Regions from separate parts of the Vibrio sp. SCSIO 43137 genome, predicted to be linked through region 2. Evidence: predicted binding sites of a transcription regulator. Region 2 holds the regulator's gene; each other region holds the start of a gene.
The links. Region 2 encodes PurR, which represses purine synthesis genes. Its sites were predicted from a motif close to TNANGNAAACGTTTNCNTNA; they were not measured.
Positions count from the first base shown of each region.

Region 1: the regulator PurR is predicted to act here: its motif matches at 2,314-2,333, upstream of glpX (class II fructose-bisphosphatase).
Region 3: the regulator PurR is predicted to act here: its motif matches at 1,856-1,875, upstream of purE (5-(carboxyamino)imidazole ribonucleotide mutase).
Region 4: the regulator PurR is predicted to act here: its motif matches at 1,778-1,797, upstream of glyA (serine hydroxymethyltransferase).

Region 1 is NZ_CP116383.1:3,097,480-3,101,260, reverse strand. It holds gene PK654_RS14550 (DUF3135 domain-containing protein) at 1-316, opposite strand, end outside; gene PK654_RS14545 (helix-turn-helix transcriptional regulator) at 445-1,062, opposite strand; gene glpX (class II fructose-bisphosphatase) at 1,247-2,254, opposite strand; gene zapB (cell division protein ZapB) at 2,525-2,767, shown strand; gene rraA (ribonuclease E activity regulator RraA) at 2,817-3,353, opposite strand; gene PK654_RS14525 (1,4-dihydroxy-2-naphthoate polyprenyltransferase) at 3,431-3,781, opposite strand, start outside.
Region 2 is NZ_CP116383.1:1,976,910-1,980,690, forward strand. It holds gene torD (molecular chaperone TorD) at 129-776, shown strand; gene purR (HTH-type transcriptional repressor PurR) at 1,000-2,019, shown strand; cyclic di-GMP riboswitch class I at 2,210-2,292, shown strand; gene PK654_RS09270 (TfoX/Sxy family DNA transformation protein) at 2,407-2,997, shown strand; gene PK654_RS09275 (TVP38/TMEM64 family protein) at 3,184-3,781, shown strand, end outside.
Region 3 is NZ_CP116383.1:3,326,170-3,329,950, reverse strand. It holds gene PK654_RS15665 (DNA topoisomerase family protein) at 1-137, shown strand, start outside; gene PK654_RS15660 (5-(carboxyamino)imidazole ribonucleotide synthase) at 180-1,304, opposite strand; gene purE (5-(carboxyamino)imidazole ribonucleotide mutase) at 1,306-1,794, opposite strand; gene PK654_RS15650 (L-threonylcarbamoyladenylate synthase) at 1,965-2,522, shown strand; gene hemF (oxygen-dependent coproporphyrinogen oxidase) at 2,527-3,432, shown strand; gene aroE (shikimate dehydrogenase) at 3,497-3,781, shown strand, end outside.
Region 4 is NZ_CP116383.1:2,548,484-2,552,264, reverse strand. It holds gene PK654_RS11965 (amidohydrolase) at 1-846, opposite strand, end outside; gene PK654_RS11960 (YitT family protein) at 915-1,523, opposite strand; gene glyA (serine hydroxymethyltransferase) at 1,851-3,101, shown strand; gene PK654_RS11950 (hypothetical protein) at 3,184-3,510, opposite strand; gene lipA (lipoyl synthase) at 3,684-3,781, opposite strand, start outside.

The sequences.
Region 1 (3,781 bases), 1.1 Mb from region 2:
AGAAAGGGATAATCTCTGCACTGTTTTCCGCTTCAATGTCACCCTCCAGAACATCTTTAAATTTCCAGACCTGAGCACTGAGCTCCTGAGCCAGAACAACATTTGTCTGATAGGGGTTTTTGCATCTTTTAATCACTCTGTCTATGTGGCTCTGCTGGGCTCTCAGCCTCGGCTGCATTTCAACGGATGCGAAAGTGATTACCTTTTCACACATCTCCTGTTTAAATTCGTCGAATGCAGCAGGATTGCTTTCTGCCAGTTCAACCAACTCATCAAAAGAGGGAAGTTCAGGGTCATAAATGGCCTCGTTTTCCATGGATTTTTCCTCATTTGTAACCGGGGAAACTACTATTAGTTTAGTCAATAATGAGGAATTGCCTTAGTTTTTGCTCAAGGTTGGCTATTTGATACCTTTCCGGCCTTTTTAAAATTGACGGCAGATAGTCAGATTTGACGGAAAAGGTAGACGCAACGGCGTTCGTCGTTGACGATATGTTCTGTGCGGGTGATTTCAATGTTCTCTTCAAATAAGGCTCTGAAAACATTGAGTTCTGACTGGCAGAGAGCCGGACAACTGTTTGCGGCTTTGCAGATAGGGCAATGGTTTTCAATCAGCAGGTAGCCTTGTTCTGTCTGACCGGTTTCCGCCATATATCCGTCTTGCTCCCTGAGCTGAGCCAGTTTGGAAAGTTTGGATTCAAAAGTGCGGCTTGTCGCAAGAGCCTTTTTGTAGCGTTGTAGTGTCGCTTTTTCCCGCTCAAGGGTTACCTGCTGAACGCCTTCTTCTCCGTAAATGGCGTGTACAGCTTCAATAACCTGAACAGAGAGATCACTGTGGCGATCTGAAAACTGTTGGTGCCCCTCGGTGGTCAGTTTCCAGTTTCTGGTGGGGCGGCCCACCTTGACCTTTACATCAAAAAACTCAACCAGCCCGGAATCCTGAAGTGCCTGAAGGTGTTGACGGGCGCCCATACTGGTCATGCTGAGATCTTCAGACAGCTTTTTCGCTGTAATAGCCCCTTCACGTTTAAGTTTTTCCAGAATGATGTCAGCCGTTTTCACTTGGTTACCCTGAGAGTTTTATTCGTTTTCTTTATATCGAAAACAGACATTATGACCAATGTAATTAATAAAGTAAATTCTTGATTTATCGGGTCGAGAGAGAAGCTGAAGGCAAGCTTAGATTTAAGTTAGCAGTTTTGCGTTGAAGAGGGGAAAAATGCACGGCCGGAGCCGTGCACACTGTTTACAGGATAAGCTCTCGCACTTCTTTATCTTTGCGTTGCAGATAGTGGATAGACTTAATGCGGCGGATGGTACGACAGCGACCGCGAATCAACAGCGTTTCTGTGGTGGCAATATCGCCTTTGCGGCTGATGCCTTCCAGCAAATCACCTTTGGTGATACCAGTTGCGGAGAAGACCACATTGTCGCTGCAGGCCATATCATTCATTTCCAGCACTTTCCCTGCTTCTACGCCCATTTCTGCGCAGCGTTCCAGTTCAAGCTGGCCATGTTTGCGGTTCTCTTCTGTATCGCCTTTTACCTCATGGCGTGCCAGCAGGCGGCCGTTCATATCACCATCCAGAGCACGAATGACCGCGGCAGAAACAACACCTTCAGGAGCGCCGCCAATGCAGTACATTACGTCTACTTCGCTGTCCGGCATACAGGTAAGGATAGAGGCTGCCACATCACCGTCAGGCACAGCAAATACACGAACACCCATTTCTTGCATCTTAATGATGGTTTCATCATGACGCGGTTTCGCCAGAGTGATCACCACCAGCGTATCCAGTGTTTTACCTAATGCCCTAGCGATGTTTTTCAGGTTTTCAGTAAGAGGCTTGTTCAGATCAATACAGCCTTTTGCCTGTGGGCCTACAACGAGTTTCTCCATATACATGTCAGGAGCTTTCAGGAAGCTGCCCTTTTCACCGGCTGCAAGCACAGCAAGGGCATTGGCTTGTCCCATGGCGGTCATTCTTGTGCCTTCAATGGGATCAACTGCGATATCAACCATATCGCCGCCTAGTCCGACTTCCTCACCAATATAAAGCATAGGAGCGTCGTCAATCTCACCTTCACCGATCACTATCTCGCCACTGATGTCTGTTTTGTTTAACAGGCTGCGCATTACTTCCACAGCTGCTCCGTCAGCAGCGTTTTTATCGCCTCGTCCAAGCCATTTGTAGCCGGCAAGTGCAGCACCTTCAGTTACCCGGGAAAAAGCCATCGCCAGATCGCGTTTCATATCAACTCCAATTGATTAAGAATAGGTTAGGAAAAATTTGCCGCGATTCTATCATATAAAATTGTAATCGTTTGCATTTTTGAACTTTGAAACCATGGCTAAGCAGCGAAAGGGATTGGTGGCAGAGAAATGTCATTTGCCTGTCAGAAAGCGTACTAAATTTGAGCATACGATAAGTTTTTTACCAGATAGCCCGTGCCCATCTTGTGCTGGGTAAGTAAAATACGTCATTATTGTTTTTGTCGAACAGAACCCATGAAGGTAGGTAAAATGTCATTGGACGTATTAGAACAACTAGAAAGTAAAATTCAGACCGCAGTAGATACTATTACGTTACTGCAAATGGAAGTTGAAGAGCTTAAACAGAGCAACCAGCAACTGAGTGAGCAGGCTGAGTTGGCGAAAGAGGAAAAAGAGGCTTTAGTTCAGCAGAATCAGCAAATGCAGGAAGAGCAGGCAGCGTGGCAGCAGCGCATCAGAACTCTGCTTGGCAAAATGGAAGATGTAGAATAAAGACCCACAGAGCGTTTTATTGCTCAATGGGTCTCAACAGATTAACTGATTAATCTTCTTGTTCCGGAATAGGCTCGTATTCGTCTTCATCCTGCGAGTCTATTTCTGTATCCAGAGGTTCCTGAGAAAGAATGATGCCGGTATTGTCGGCATATAAGTAATCTTCAGGGAGGAAGGTTACACCGCCAAAATTAACCGGAACATCGATCTCACCAATCTCTTGTTTCGCCGCACCAACCGGAATGGATGCCAGAGCCTGAATACCGATACTCATATCTTCCAGTTCATCAACTTCGCGGATACAGCCGTAGACGACGATACCTTCCCATTCATTCTCTTCAGCAAGTACAGCTAGCTCAGCATCAATAAGGGCTTTTCTTAATGAGCCGCCGCCATCAATAAGAAGTACCCGGCCGTTACCATCCTCTTCAAGAACAGAGCGGATCAGCCCGTTATCTTCAAAACATTTAACGGTAGTGATTTGACCTGCGAAAGATGCACAACCCCCGAAATTACTGAACATGGGCTCAACGACATCAACCTGATCAAGGTAAATATCACAAAGGGCAGAAGTGTTATATTCCATACGCATCATCTTCTATCGGCAAATTAATATTTTAAAAGTATATCTTCTGATAGTGCCATTGCAATGATACGGCTCAATTATCTGGTCAGAGTTTGAGCCACAACTACCAGTGAAAACAAAATGTTAGTAATAGATGCACACTTCACAATGGTTGGCATCATAGGCGCAATCAGAACCGGAGAGCTTGATTCCAGCACTTCACGGCCGTGTTTGAACAGGGTGATTGCCGACAAGAAAAACGGCACCATAATCCAGACGGTTGTGGAATGCGTGTAGAGATAAAACACGAAAGAACAAAATGCCAGACCGATAAGTAGTATGTGGTAATACTTGGCTGATTGCTGTCCGAGACGCACGGCAACAGTCCGCTTGCCACAGGCTTCATCATTCTCTATATCGCGCATATTGTTGATGTTTAGCACGGCAAC
Region 2 (3,781 bases):
GAGAACAACTATTTGACGCCGTGTTAATTTTCTCCTATTTTTCTTAATATATTGTCATAATTTAAGTTAATTCTATTCATATTTTTTGCATACAATTATTTAAGTATTGTTTATTTAGGAATTAAATAATGGAAGAGACAAAAGCGTTTAATGAAAAACGAGCTGAAATCTACTGGTGGCTTTCTAGTCTTTTTGCCAAAGAGCTGACAGAAAAAGATGTTCAGGCATACCACTCTCCAGAAATCCGTTCATTTTTAACCGGGCTGGGTGAGAACCCTACCCTTAAGCCTTCTGTTGACAAAATGGTTGATGCATTAAACCGTCTTCAGGATCGTGAAGATGCTCAACTGGAACTGGCAGCAGATTTCTGTGGCCTGTTTTTGCAGACAGATAAATCGGGCGCCCTTCCCTACGCCTCCATGTACATAGGTGAGAACGGCCTGTTAAATGACAAGCCTGCTCAGGAGATGCAAAAACTGATGCAGAGTCAGGGTGTCGATGTACACAGTGACCTGAACGAACCTGCTGACCATATTGCCATCGAACTGGATTTTCTCGGCAATATGATCATTCGATCCAACGAGCTGGAAAAGCTGGAACATATTGATCAAGCTCTGCTGGAACAGAAAGCATTTATTGAAACTTATCTGTTAAGCTGGATCCCTGAGTTCAGTAAAAAATGCAGTAAGTTCGATGATTTTGGTTTTTATTCCAGTGTCTCTACACTGCTGGTCGATTTCTTAAAGCTGGACTGCACTTATCTTGCCGGAGAATAATCTCAGGCAATAGCAGGCAAATGTGACCAAATACAAATTAATTAGAGCTTTAGCTTTGTATGTTGCGCAAAAGCGGCTATCATGCCTGCGAAAACGATGATAAACGCATGAAAATCATAAACCGCTATACCAGATAGCGGTTTTTTGTGTTTCCGGCACAGATATTGATGGATTTAAAAGTTGTCTACACTTTATAAGAACATCAGAATAATAGGATAAGCTTATGGCCACCATAAAAGATGTTGCGCGCATCGCTGGCGTATCAACGACTACTGTATCTCACGTAATTAATAAAACTCGTTTTGTTGCTGAGGCGACTCAGCAAAAAGTGATGGACGCAGTAAAAGAGCTCAACTACGCCCCTAGTGCTGTGGCCAGAAGTTTAAAATGTAATACAACCCGCACTATCGGTATGTTGGTAACTCAGTCTACTAACCCGTTTCTGGCTGAAGTTGTAGATGGCGTTGAGAGCTACTGTTACCGTCAGGGTTACACTCTTATTCTGTGTAACACAGGTGGTATCTACGAGAAACAGCGCGATTATATCCGCATGCTGGCAGAAAAACGTGTTGATGGCATTTTTGTTATGTGTTCTGACCTGACAGCTGAACTTCAGGAGATGCTGGACGGTCACGCCGATATTCCTAAAGTAATTATGGACTGGGGTCAGGGTACCTCGTCCTCTGAAGATGATTCAGATAAGATTATTGATAACTCCGAAGAGGGTGGTTACCTAGCGACCAAATACCTTATTGAGAATGGCCATACTGATATCGCCTGCCTTAGCGGTCATCTGGATAAGAAACTCTGTATAGAAAGAACTCAGGGCTATCGCCGCGCGCTGGAAGAGAATGGCATCAAGTTTGACGAAAGTAAGATCCTTGAAGGTAACTTTGAATGCGATACAGCCGTTGAGGCCGCTGACAAGATTCTGGCTATGGACAAAAAACCGACGGCAGTATTCTGCTTTAACGACACCATGGCTTTAGGCCTGATGAGCCGTCTTCAGCACCGTGGTATCCGTATCCCGGAAGATATCTCTGTGATCGGTTATGACAATATTGACCTTGCAGCTTATTTCTCTCCGCCGCTAACCACCATTCACCAGCCTAAGCGACGTGTAGGTAAAACAGCATTTGAGATTCTGCTGGAAAGAATCAAGAACAAAGAACACGAAAAACGTGTGTTCGAAATGCAGCCAGAATTGGTTGTACGCGATAGCGTTAAAAATATTAGTAATTAAGCTGATTTGCTATGTTTTAGTTTGCCGTGCAGTACTGTTTCAGCACGGCAATTTAACCTTCTAATTACATTCACCTCTTGAATTAATACTCTAGTAATTTGCTTAAATACGGCCAGAGATTTAGTGAGCAACATCACATTAAACATTCTATAAAGTGATCTCTGTCCAGAAATTATCTATATTTATAGAGTCACGATCAGGGCAAACCATCCGAAAGGGTGGGACGCAAAGCTTCCGGCCTTAACAGAAATGAAAGGTAGCGGGGTTGCCGAAGACTGATTGACAGGCTATTGAGTTTTTACGTTGTTCTGACAACTCAACTCGCTGTTCTGTTAATTTCTCGGTACTGAATTGGTTGATGCAATTTCCTAACCCGAGACTATGAAAATGGATAAACCAGTACTCAAAGATTCACTACTATTATTTGAACGATTCGGCAAAGTAAAGTCGCGTTCAATGTTTGGCGGATTCGGGATTTTTGTCGATGAAACCATGTTCGCTCTTGTTGTAAATAACTCTCTCCACATAAGAGCTCATAAAGCTTCCGCTGAAAAGTATAAGGCAGCAGGATACACACCTTACGTTTATAAAAAGCGTGGTTTTCCCGTTGTCACTAAGTATTTTGCTCTGCCAGATGAAATATGGAACAACACAGATCAGATACTCTCTATTGCCACTGAAGCTCTGGAGTATGCGAAGAGTGAAAAAGCCACTCACGCGGAAGAAAAGCCAAGCAGGCTAAAAGATCTACCTAATCTGCGCCTTGGCACTGAACGCATGCTGAAGAAAGCCGGTATTGCATCCGTCTCCGACCTGAAACAAGTAGGTGCCGTTGGTGCTTATAAAGCGATACAGAAAAGTCACCCCGACACCGTTAATTTAGAACTTTTGTGGGCTCTTGAAGGCGCCCTTAAAGGGACACACTGGTCTGTAATCACCCAAGAGAGACGAGCAGAACTTATGCAGGCTCTCAATTAATTGACCTGCAAGCCAGCTAATGCAAAGCCGCTAACTCTGTTTAGCGGCTTTTTTGTTCTGTTCAGATTAAGGTTTAAACGAAATAGAAATAATCTCTGCTTTCATAGGCCATAATTAAAATATTATGAAAGTTTTCTCGGGCTATCCCTGTCATAGTAGTTAACGCAAATTTTATGGAAACGAATAATGAACAAGAAACTAATTATCGGACTTTTTTTAGTTGCTCTTATTGTGTTGCTGGCTACTCAGTTTGGTCAGTATCTGACTCTGGAAAACGCCAAAGCTCAACAAGCGTTGTTAGCGGACTATATTGAGAATAACTTTGTTATTGCTTCTCTTATCTACTTCTTCGCTTATATTTTGATTACCGCGTTTTCCATTCCGGGTGCGGCCGTTGTAACTTTGCTCGGCGCAGCTCTGTTTGGTTTTGTCACTAGCTTGATTCTGGTCTCATTTGCCAGCAGCATAGGGGCGACACTTGCCTTTCTCAGCAGCCGCTACCTGCTTCGTGACTGGGTACAGTCTAAGTTTGGCAGCAAACTGCAGACCATTAATGAAGGCGTGGAAAAAGACGGTCCGTTTTATCTGTTTTCATTAAGACTTATCCCTGTATTCCCGTTTTTCCTGATTAACCTACTAATGGGGCTGACGCCAATCTCCACTGCCCGTTACTATCTGGTTAGCCAGTTAGGCATGCTGCCGGGCACCATTGTGTTCCTGAATGCGGGTACTCAGTTAGCCAATATCGACAGCTTGTCTGGTATTGTCTCTCCGGGTGTACTGG
Region 3 (3,781 bases), 1.3 Mb from region 2:
TCCCTAAATGTAAGTTTGCCGTCAACCAGCCTCCTGTAATAGGTAAGTGTGAGGTTTGTGGTTACCCACTTCTGCTAGAGAAGAAAGAGGAAGTTCAGTGTGCGAGCAGGAAATGTCAGCATATTCAGGGTAAATAGAGAAAAAGGCGCATGATAAAGCGCCTTTTTTACTACTGAAGTTTATTGATTTAATGCTACATGCAGGCCGGGAAAGCTATCCTTATCTAACCATTTCGATACAGTAAGTAATCGCTCACTAAGCTGCTGTTCGTTATCAGCACAAATATTGATATGTCCCATCTTTCTTCCGGGACGCTTCTCTTTTCCGTACCAGTGAATATGGCAGCTATCCAGAGATAGTAGCTGTTCCGGTAGTAAATCCTGCCCGAGAATATTGACCATGGCGGTCGGGCGAATCAATTCAGTACTGCCAAGGGGCAGACCGCAGACGGCTCGGAGATGGTTTTCAAACTGGCAAACTTCAGCACCTTGCTGAGTCCAGTGACCGGAGTTGTGGACTCTGGGGGCGATCTCATTGACCAGTAGTTTTCCGTCTAGTTCAAAAAACTCCAGAGCCAGAACGCCTACGTAGTTCAGGTTTTCAGCGATAGCTTTAAACATGTCCGTCGCCTGCTGCTGCAGAGCATGTTCAGGCAAGGCGCGGGATACACTTAGAACTCCATCGAAGTGGGTATTTTCTGTAAGAGGGTAAGCTTTAATATCACCTTGCTGGTTACGTACGCCAATTAGCGAGACTTCACGCTCAAACGGAATCATCTGCTCAGCCACAACTGCCTGATGCTCTGTGCTTTTTATGCTGTCAGCCATCTCCTGCCAGACAGAATCTGCTTGATCAACTGACTTCAGACGCCACTGCCCTTTACCGTCGTAACCGCCAAGAGCCGTTTTTAATACCAAGGGAAGCCCGATATTCTCAATGGCTGTGTCTAAGTCTGCCCGCTGATTGATTATGTGGTACTTGGCATTACGGACACCAGATGCATCAAGTAGCGCTTTCTCCACTCTTCTGTCACCACCGGCACGTATCGCCTCAGGATTTGGTAAGAATTTTCCGCTCTTTTCACAGATAGTCAGAATATCTGCAGGAATATGTTCAAACTCAGCAGTAATAACATCAGCCTGGTTAATCGCTTTTTCTAAGTCTGCCTCTATAACAGCAAGCGTCAGAGGATGGACAACATTTTCTGAGCGGACATCATATGCCGATACATCAATATTCAGCGGTGCCCCGGCCAACGCCATCATTCTGGCTAGCTGACCAGCACCCAGTACCAGTACCTGCATGTTAGTCGTCCTCTCGTGGGTCAGGGTTGGCAAGAATGGTTTCAGTCTGGCTATTTCTGAAAGCCTCTACCTTATCTGCTACTTCGTCATCGTGAGTGGCAATGATTTGTGCGGCAAGCAAGCCTGCATTGGCTGCCCCGGCTTCTCCGATAGCCAGGGTGCCGACGGCAATTCCTTTCGGCATCTGCACAATAGACAGCAAAGAGTCCATTCCTTTTAATGCTCTTGACTGAACAGGAACACCCAGCACCGGCAGAGAGGTGAAAGCCGCAGCCATACCCGGCAGATGAGCCGCGCCACCCGCACCGGCAATAATCACTTTAATTCCTCTCTCTTTTGCACTTGTGGCATAGTCGGCGAGCAGTTGAGGTGTGCGGTGAGCAGACACAACCTTTGTCTCATAAGGAACAGCAAACTGATCCAGCATATCCGCTGCCAACTTCATTGTTGGCCAGTCAGACTTTGACCCCATAATTATTCCGACTTTCATCCATGACTCCTGATTCACATTAGATATATGACTGTTTGCGCATTATAAGGTGAAAACTGCGCAAGGAAAACGTTTGCGTAGGGAAAAGTTTATTTATGCTGTAAATAGATTTAGTCAGATTGAATAAGAATTAGTACACTCTTGGAATGGAAAAAAAGCTGACAGATAAAATGACGATTATTGAAAAAGCAGTAGAAGCTCTGGCCGGCGGAGACGTGATCGCCTACCCGACGGAAGGTGTGTTTGGCGTCGGTTGTGATCCCGACAACCCAGAAGCCATACAGGCTTTGCTGGATATAAAGCAGCGCCCTATAAAGAAAGGGTTAATTTTGATTGCAGCCAGTTATGAGCAGATTAAGCCTTACGTTGATGAATCTGAGCTAACTTCTCAGCAGCTTGAACATATCAAGGCCTCCTGGCCGGCACCTATTACCTGGGTAATGCCGGCTAGTAAAAGAGTAAGCCGTCACGTATCCGGGCAGTTTAGTAGCGTTGCCGTACGGGTAACTGATCACCCTTTGGTGCGGGAGGTATGTCTTGCTTATGGCAAACCTATTACATCAACCAGTGCTAATCTGACCGGACAGCCACCCTGCAAAACAACAGCAGAAGTTGAGCAGCAACTAGGGCACACCCCAGTTGTTGTTGTGGCGGGTGAAACTGGTGGTCGTGATAAACCATCTGAAATCAGGGACGCCAAGACACTTAAGGTATTACGACAAGGGTAACTACATGGAAAAGGTAGATAAGAACAGCGTAAAACAGTTTTTACTTTCTTTGCAGGACTCTATCTGCCAACAGCTAGAGCTGGCAGACGGAAAAGAAAAGTTTGTAGAAGATAGCTGGCAAAGGGAGCAAGGTGGCGGCGGAAGGTCGCGGGTACTAAAAGAGGGGGCCGTGTTCGAACAAGGTGGTGTCAACTTCTCTCATGTGTTCGGTGATAAAATGCCGGCCTCAGCAACTGCACACCGGCCTGAACTGGCAGGACGTGGCTTTGAGGCGATGGGCGTCTCTCTGGTTATCCATCCACGCAACCCTTTTATTCCGACTTCTCATGCCAACGTAAGGTTCTTTATTGCAGAAAAAGAGGGAGAAGATCCTGTCTGGTGGTTTGGTGGCGGATTCGATTTAACACCTTTTTATCCTTTCGAACAAGATTGTCAGGAATGGCACGATAAGGCAAAAGAGATCTGTAAGCCTTTTGGTGAAGAGGTTTATAGTGAACATAAGGCTTGGTGCGATCGCTACTTCTTTCTTCCCCACAGAAACGAGACACGAGGTGTCGGCGGTCTGTTTTTTGACGATCTGAACCAGTGGGGCTTTGAAAAGTCTTTCGCTTATATGCAGGCGGTGGGAGAAGGTTATGCTCAGGCATATCTGCCGATAGTTGAAAGGCGCAAGTTAACTGAATTTTCTCAGAGACAGAGAGATTTTCAACTCTACCGTCGTGGTCGTTATGTTGAATTTAATCTGGTATACGACAGAGGCACTCTGTTTGGACTGCAAAGTGGCGGCAGAACCGAGTCGATATTAATGTCTATGCCACCTTTAGCCAGATGGGAATATGATTTCCAGCCAGAAGAAGGCTCTGAAGAAGAGATTCTTTATAAAGAGTATCTGTCACCAAGAGAGTGGTGATTTGGCGAATAGCAGCAGAAGTGATAGGGTCAAAGTAATCCTATCTTATTGAAAAGGCGAAGTTATGGAAGATAAACCTGACAAGTATCTTGTGTTTGGTAACCCGATTTCACACAGTAAATCCCCATTTATCCATACCCTGTTTGCCAGGCAAACTATGCAGAATATGGAGTACACCACTCAACAACCGGAAGAATTTGCTTCAGCTGCTGAGCAGTTTTTCCAACAAGGGGGAAGAGGTTGTAATGTTACCGTCCCGTTTAAAGAAGAGGCGTTCAGTTTCGCAGATCAACTGACAGAAAGAGCGAAACTGGCTGGTGCGGTAAATACCCTTAAAAAGCTTGATGAC
Region 4 (3,781 bases), 570 kb from region 2:
TCCGCTATCCATCTCCAGTTTAGCCAGCATCTGCTGCAGATCACTCTTCATCTTGCTAAACGTTATATTGCAGTCGCTTCTTAATGTAGCCATTACCTTAGCGTAGCCGGGAGCAACCCCAAAGGCTTCTTCGCCCAGTCTTGCGTGAACAAGGGTGACCAGACTGAAGGCTTCAGGGTAGTGTGCCGGCATTGACTGCAGGTAAGCCGAGGTTTCCATCATAACATTTGCCGGACTCAGGCCGTTTTCGGGGCGGGCGGCATGAGAGGTTTTGCCTTGAAACTCAATGGCGACACCGGTTGAGGCGCAGGCAAAAGTGCCGGACTTAAGCACTATTCTGCCAAGTGGTTCGCCGGGAAGGTTATGGTAGGCAAATACAGAATCGATGGAGAGCTCTTTTAGCAGAGGGTTACGCAGCATGGCGGCAGCACCTGTGCCTGTCTCTTCCGCCGGCTGAAAAAGCAGGATAAGTTTGCCCAGTTTAATACCATGCTCAGCAAAGTGTTTAGCGACCAGCATCATTGAGCTGGTATGCCCGTCATGGCCACAGGCATGCATTACGCCGTCAGTTTCTGAAACATGGTCATGGTGTGCTTTTTCCTGTATCGGCAGGGCGTCGAAATCGGCTCTGAGCAGGGTAGTTTCCCCCTCTTTACCACTGTCTATCACACAGACGATACCATTACCTCCAATGCCTTTCTCCGGCTTCAGACCAAACGCTTTAAGCTGGTTGACAAGGGTTTCAGCGGTATTGAACTCGCATTCAGACAATTCCGGATGTTTATGTAGCTGATGACGAAATTGAACAGCATCAAATGATTGCAGGCTTGTAGGTTGGTAGGTCATAGAGCAGAGGTATACAGGTTAATAATGCTACTACTAGTATACCTTTTCTGCACAGAGTTCAATCTTTGTCAGGCGGTTTTACCGTATGTGACTTTGTAACGGGTTGGCTTATGATTCATACCAAGAACCAGATTAAGGACTGCCGCACCTAACACCGAAGTAATAATTATTTCAGGGCTAACAAAGAAGAAGGATGCCAGTAAGATAGAGCAGTCTATGGCAAGCTGAGTTTTTCCGACTGAAATACCCGTTTTGTCCTGAACCACCAGACAGAAGGCGTTAAAGCCACCAAGGCTGGATTTATGTCTGAACAGGATCAACATGCCCAGTCCCATCAACAGTCCGCCGGCAACGGCACAATAAATCGGGTTTGCGAAACCAAGTTGAATGACCAGATTCAGGTGATCGGCGAAGATTGACACTAAACCGCCGGAAATCGCACTATTTACTGCGAATTTCTTACCAAATCGTCTCCATCCCAAAAGATAAAACGGGCAGTTAAACAGGAAATAGAGAACACCAAAGGAGAGCGGCACTAACTGGCTTACCAGAAGAGCAAGGCCTGTTGTTCCTCCTGTAAGCAGATCGGCTGACTGCAGGAAGAATACGCCTTGAGCAGTTAAAAATGTGCCGGTCAGTATGGCGATCCAATCTTCCTTTATCGTATGTTTTTCCATCATGTTTAAATTATGTTACTGAGAATGGCGCAGATAATAGAGAAAAACTGCTTATTTCGGTAGCTTGATAAGGTATTTTAAAGTTAAGGTATGTATTCTACAATTTACACAGTGTAAATGCCTGAGTTGACACTTAGGCGTGTGGTATAGCATGAGCCTTTTTTCAAAGGAATATGAAGAAATTGCATGATTATTTTTTATAAGCAGGGTTTCTGAAAATCAGCAAATTATGTAGAATATCTTGCTTATAACGTCAACGAAAACGTTTGCTTATGAAATTTATGTGGTTTTTTGCAATTTAAAGATTATCTGAGTCAGGAGATACAGATGCTAAAGCGTGATATGAACATCGCTGATTACGATGCAGAATTATATGCTGCAATTCAGGAAGAAACTCTTCGTCAGGAAGAACACATTGAGCTTATCGCTTCAGAAAACTACACAAGCCCGCGCGTGATGGAAGCACAGGGCTCTCAGCTGACAAACAAGTATGCTGAAGGTTATCCGGGTAAGCGCTATTACGGCGGCTGTGAGTATGTAGATAAAGCAGAGGCTCTGGCTATTGAGCGTGCCTGTAAGCTGTTTAACTGTGAATACGCTAACGTTCAGCCTCACTCAGGCTCTCAGGCAAACAGTGCGGTTTATATGGCGCTTCTTAACCCGGGTGATACGGTGCTGGGTATGAGCCTTGCACACGGCGGTCACCTGACTCACGGTTCACCGGTTAACTTCTCTGGTAAGCACTATAAAGTCATTCCTTACGGCATTGATGAAGCGGGTCAGATCAATTACGACGAGATGGAGCAGCTTGCCCTTGAGCATAAGCCAAAAATGATTATTGGTGGTTTTTCTGCTTACTCTCAAATCGTTGACTGGGCGCGCATGCGTGAGATTGCCGATAAAGCAGGTGCTTATCTGTTTGTAGATATGGCCCATGTTGCCGGCCTTATTGCTGCTGGTGTTTATCCGACTCCGTTACCGCACGCTCATGTAGTAACGACCACAACTCATAAAACGCTGGCGGGTCCCCGTGGTGGTTTGATTCTGTCTAACGGCGGCGAAGAGATGTATAAAAAGCTGAACTCGGCAGTATTCCCGGGTGGTCAGGGCGGTCCGTTAATGCATGTTATTGCTGGTAAAGCCGTTGCCTTTAAAGAGGCGATGGAGCCAGAGTTTAAAGAGTATCAGGCGCGCGTAGTACTGAATGCTAAAGCTATGGTTTCTGAGTTTATTGCCCGTGGCTATAAGATTGTATCCGGCTCTACAGAGAACCATCTGTTCCTTGTTGATCTGATTGATAAAGATATTACCGGTAAAGAGGCGGATGCAGCCCTTGGTGCAGCTAATATTACGGTAAACAAGAACTCGGTACCCAATGATCCACGGAGTCCGTTTGTTACCTCTGGTATTCGTGTCGGTTCGCCGGCAATTACCCGTCGCGGCTTTACTGAGCAGGACGCCAAAGATCTGGCCGGCTGGATGTGTGATGTACTGGATAACATCAATGATGAAGCGGTGATTGAATCGACTAAGCAGAAGGTGCTGGATATCTGTAAGCGACTGCCTGTTTACGCGTAACGCTAATATCAGCAGATAACAAATAAACAAAAGGGTCAGGCTTGTAATAAGCCTGACCCTTTTTAGTATCTAATCTTGTCGGTTACTCTTTGTTGATACTCAGAGTCGTGCCTGATTTACACTGGAAAGAGTAGTAACGGCGGCTCTCGTTAAACTTAGAAAGGCCCTCTCCGGTACAGTAATCAATATTAATATCGCGCATGATTTCCAGAGTATCTTCACTATTCATCGTGAACTTAGAACCATCTGCACAGATAATACGTACCCTGCCGTCATCACTGACTGAATAGACGTTTACTTCTGTATTACAGAGTTCAAATGAAGCATCAAGATAGTTGTCCTGCTGTGTATTGTTGGAGCAGCCTGCTAACAGCAATGTCATAAATGCAATAAACCCTAGCTTTTTCATTGCAATGTTCCTTTTTATTTAATGTATAGCTCTATTGTAATGGGAAAATAACCATAGATAAAAGTTGAATGTGAGATTTCTTGAGAACAGATGTTTTTATCTGTCGAGAGTGTCTTTGCCAATAAAAAGAAAGCCTGTCACTGGACAGGCTTTAACGTTAAGTGTGAAGTGCACTATTTGACTTCTTCACCCATGGCCTGCATATCGGCATGGTATGAAGAACGTACAAATGGACCACAGGCTGCGTGAGTAAAGCCAAGCTCCAGAGCAA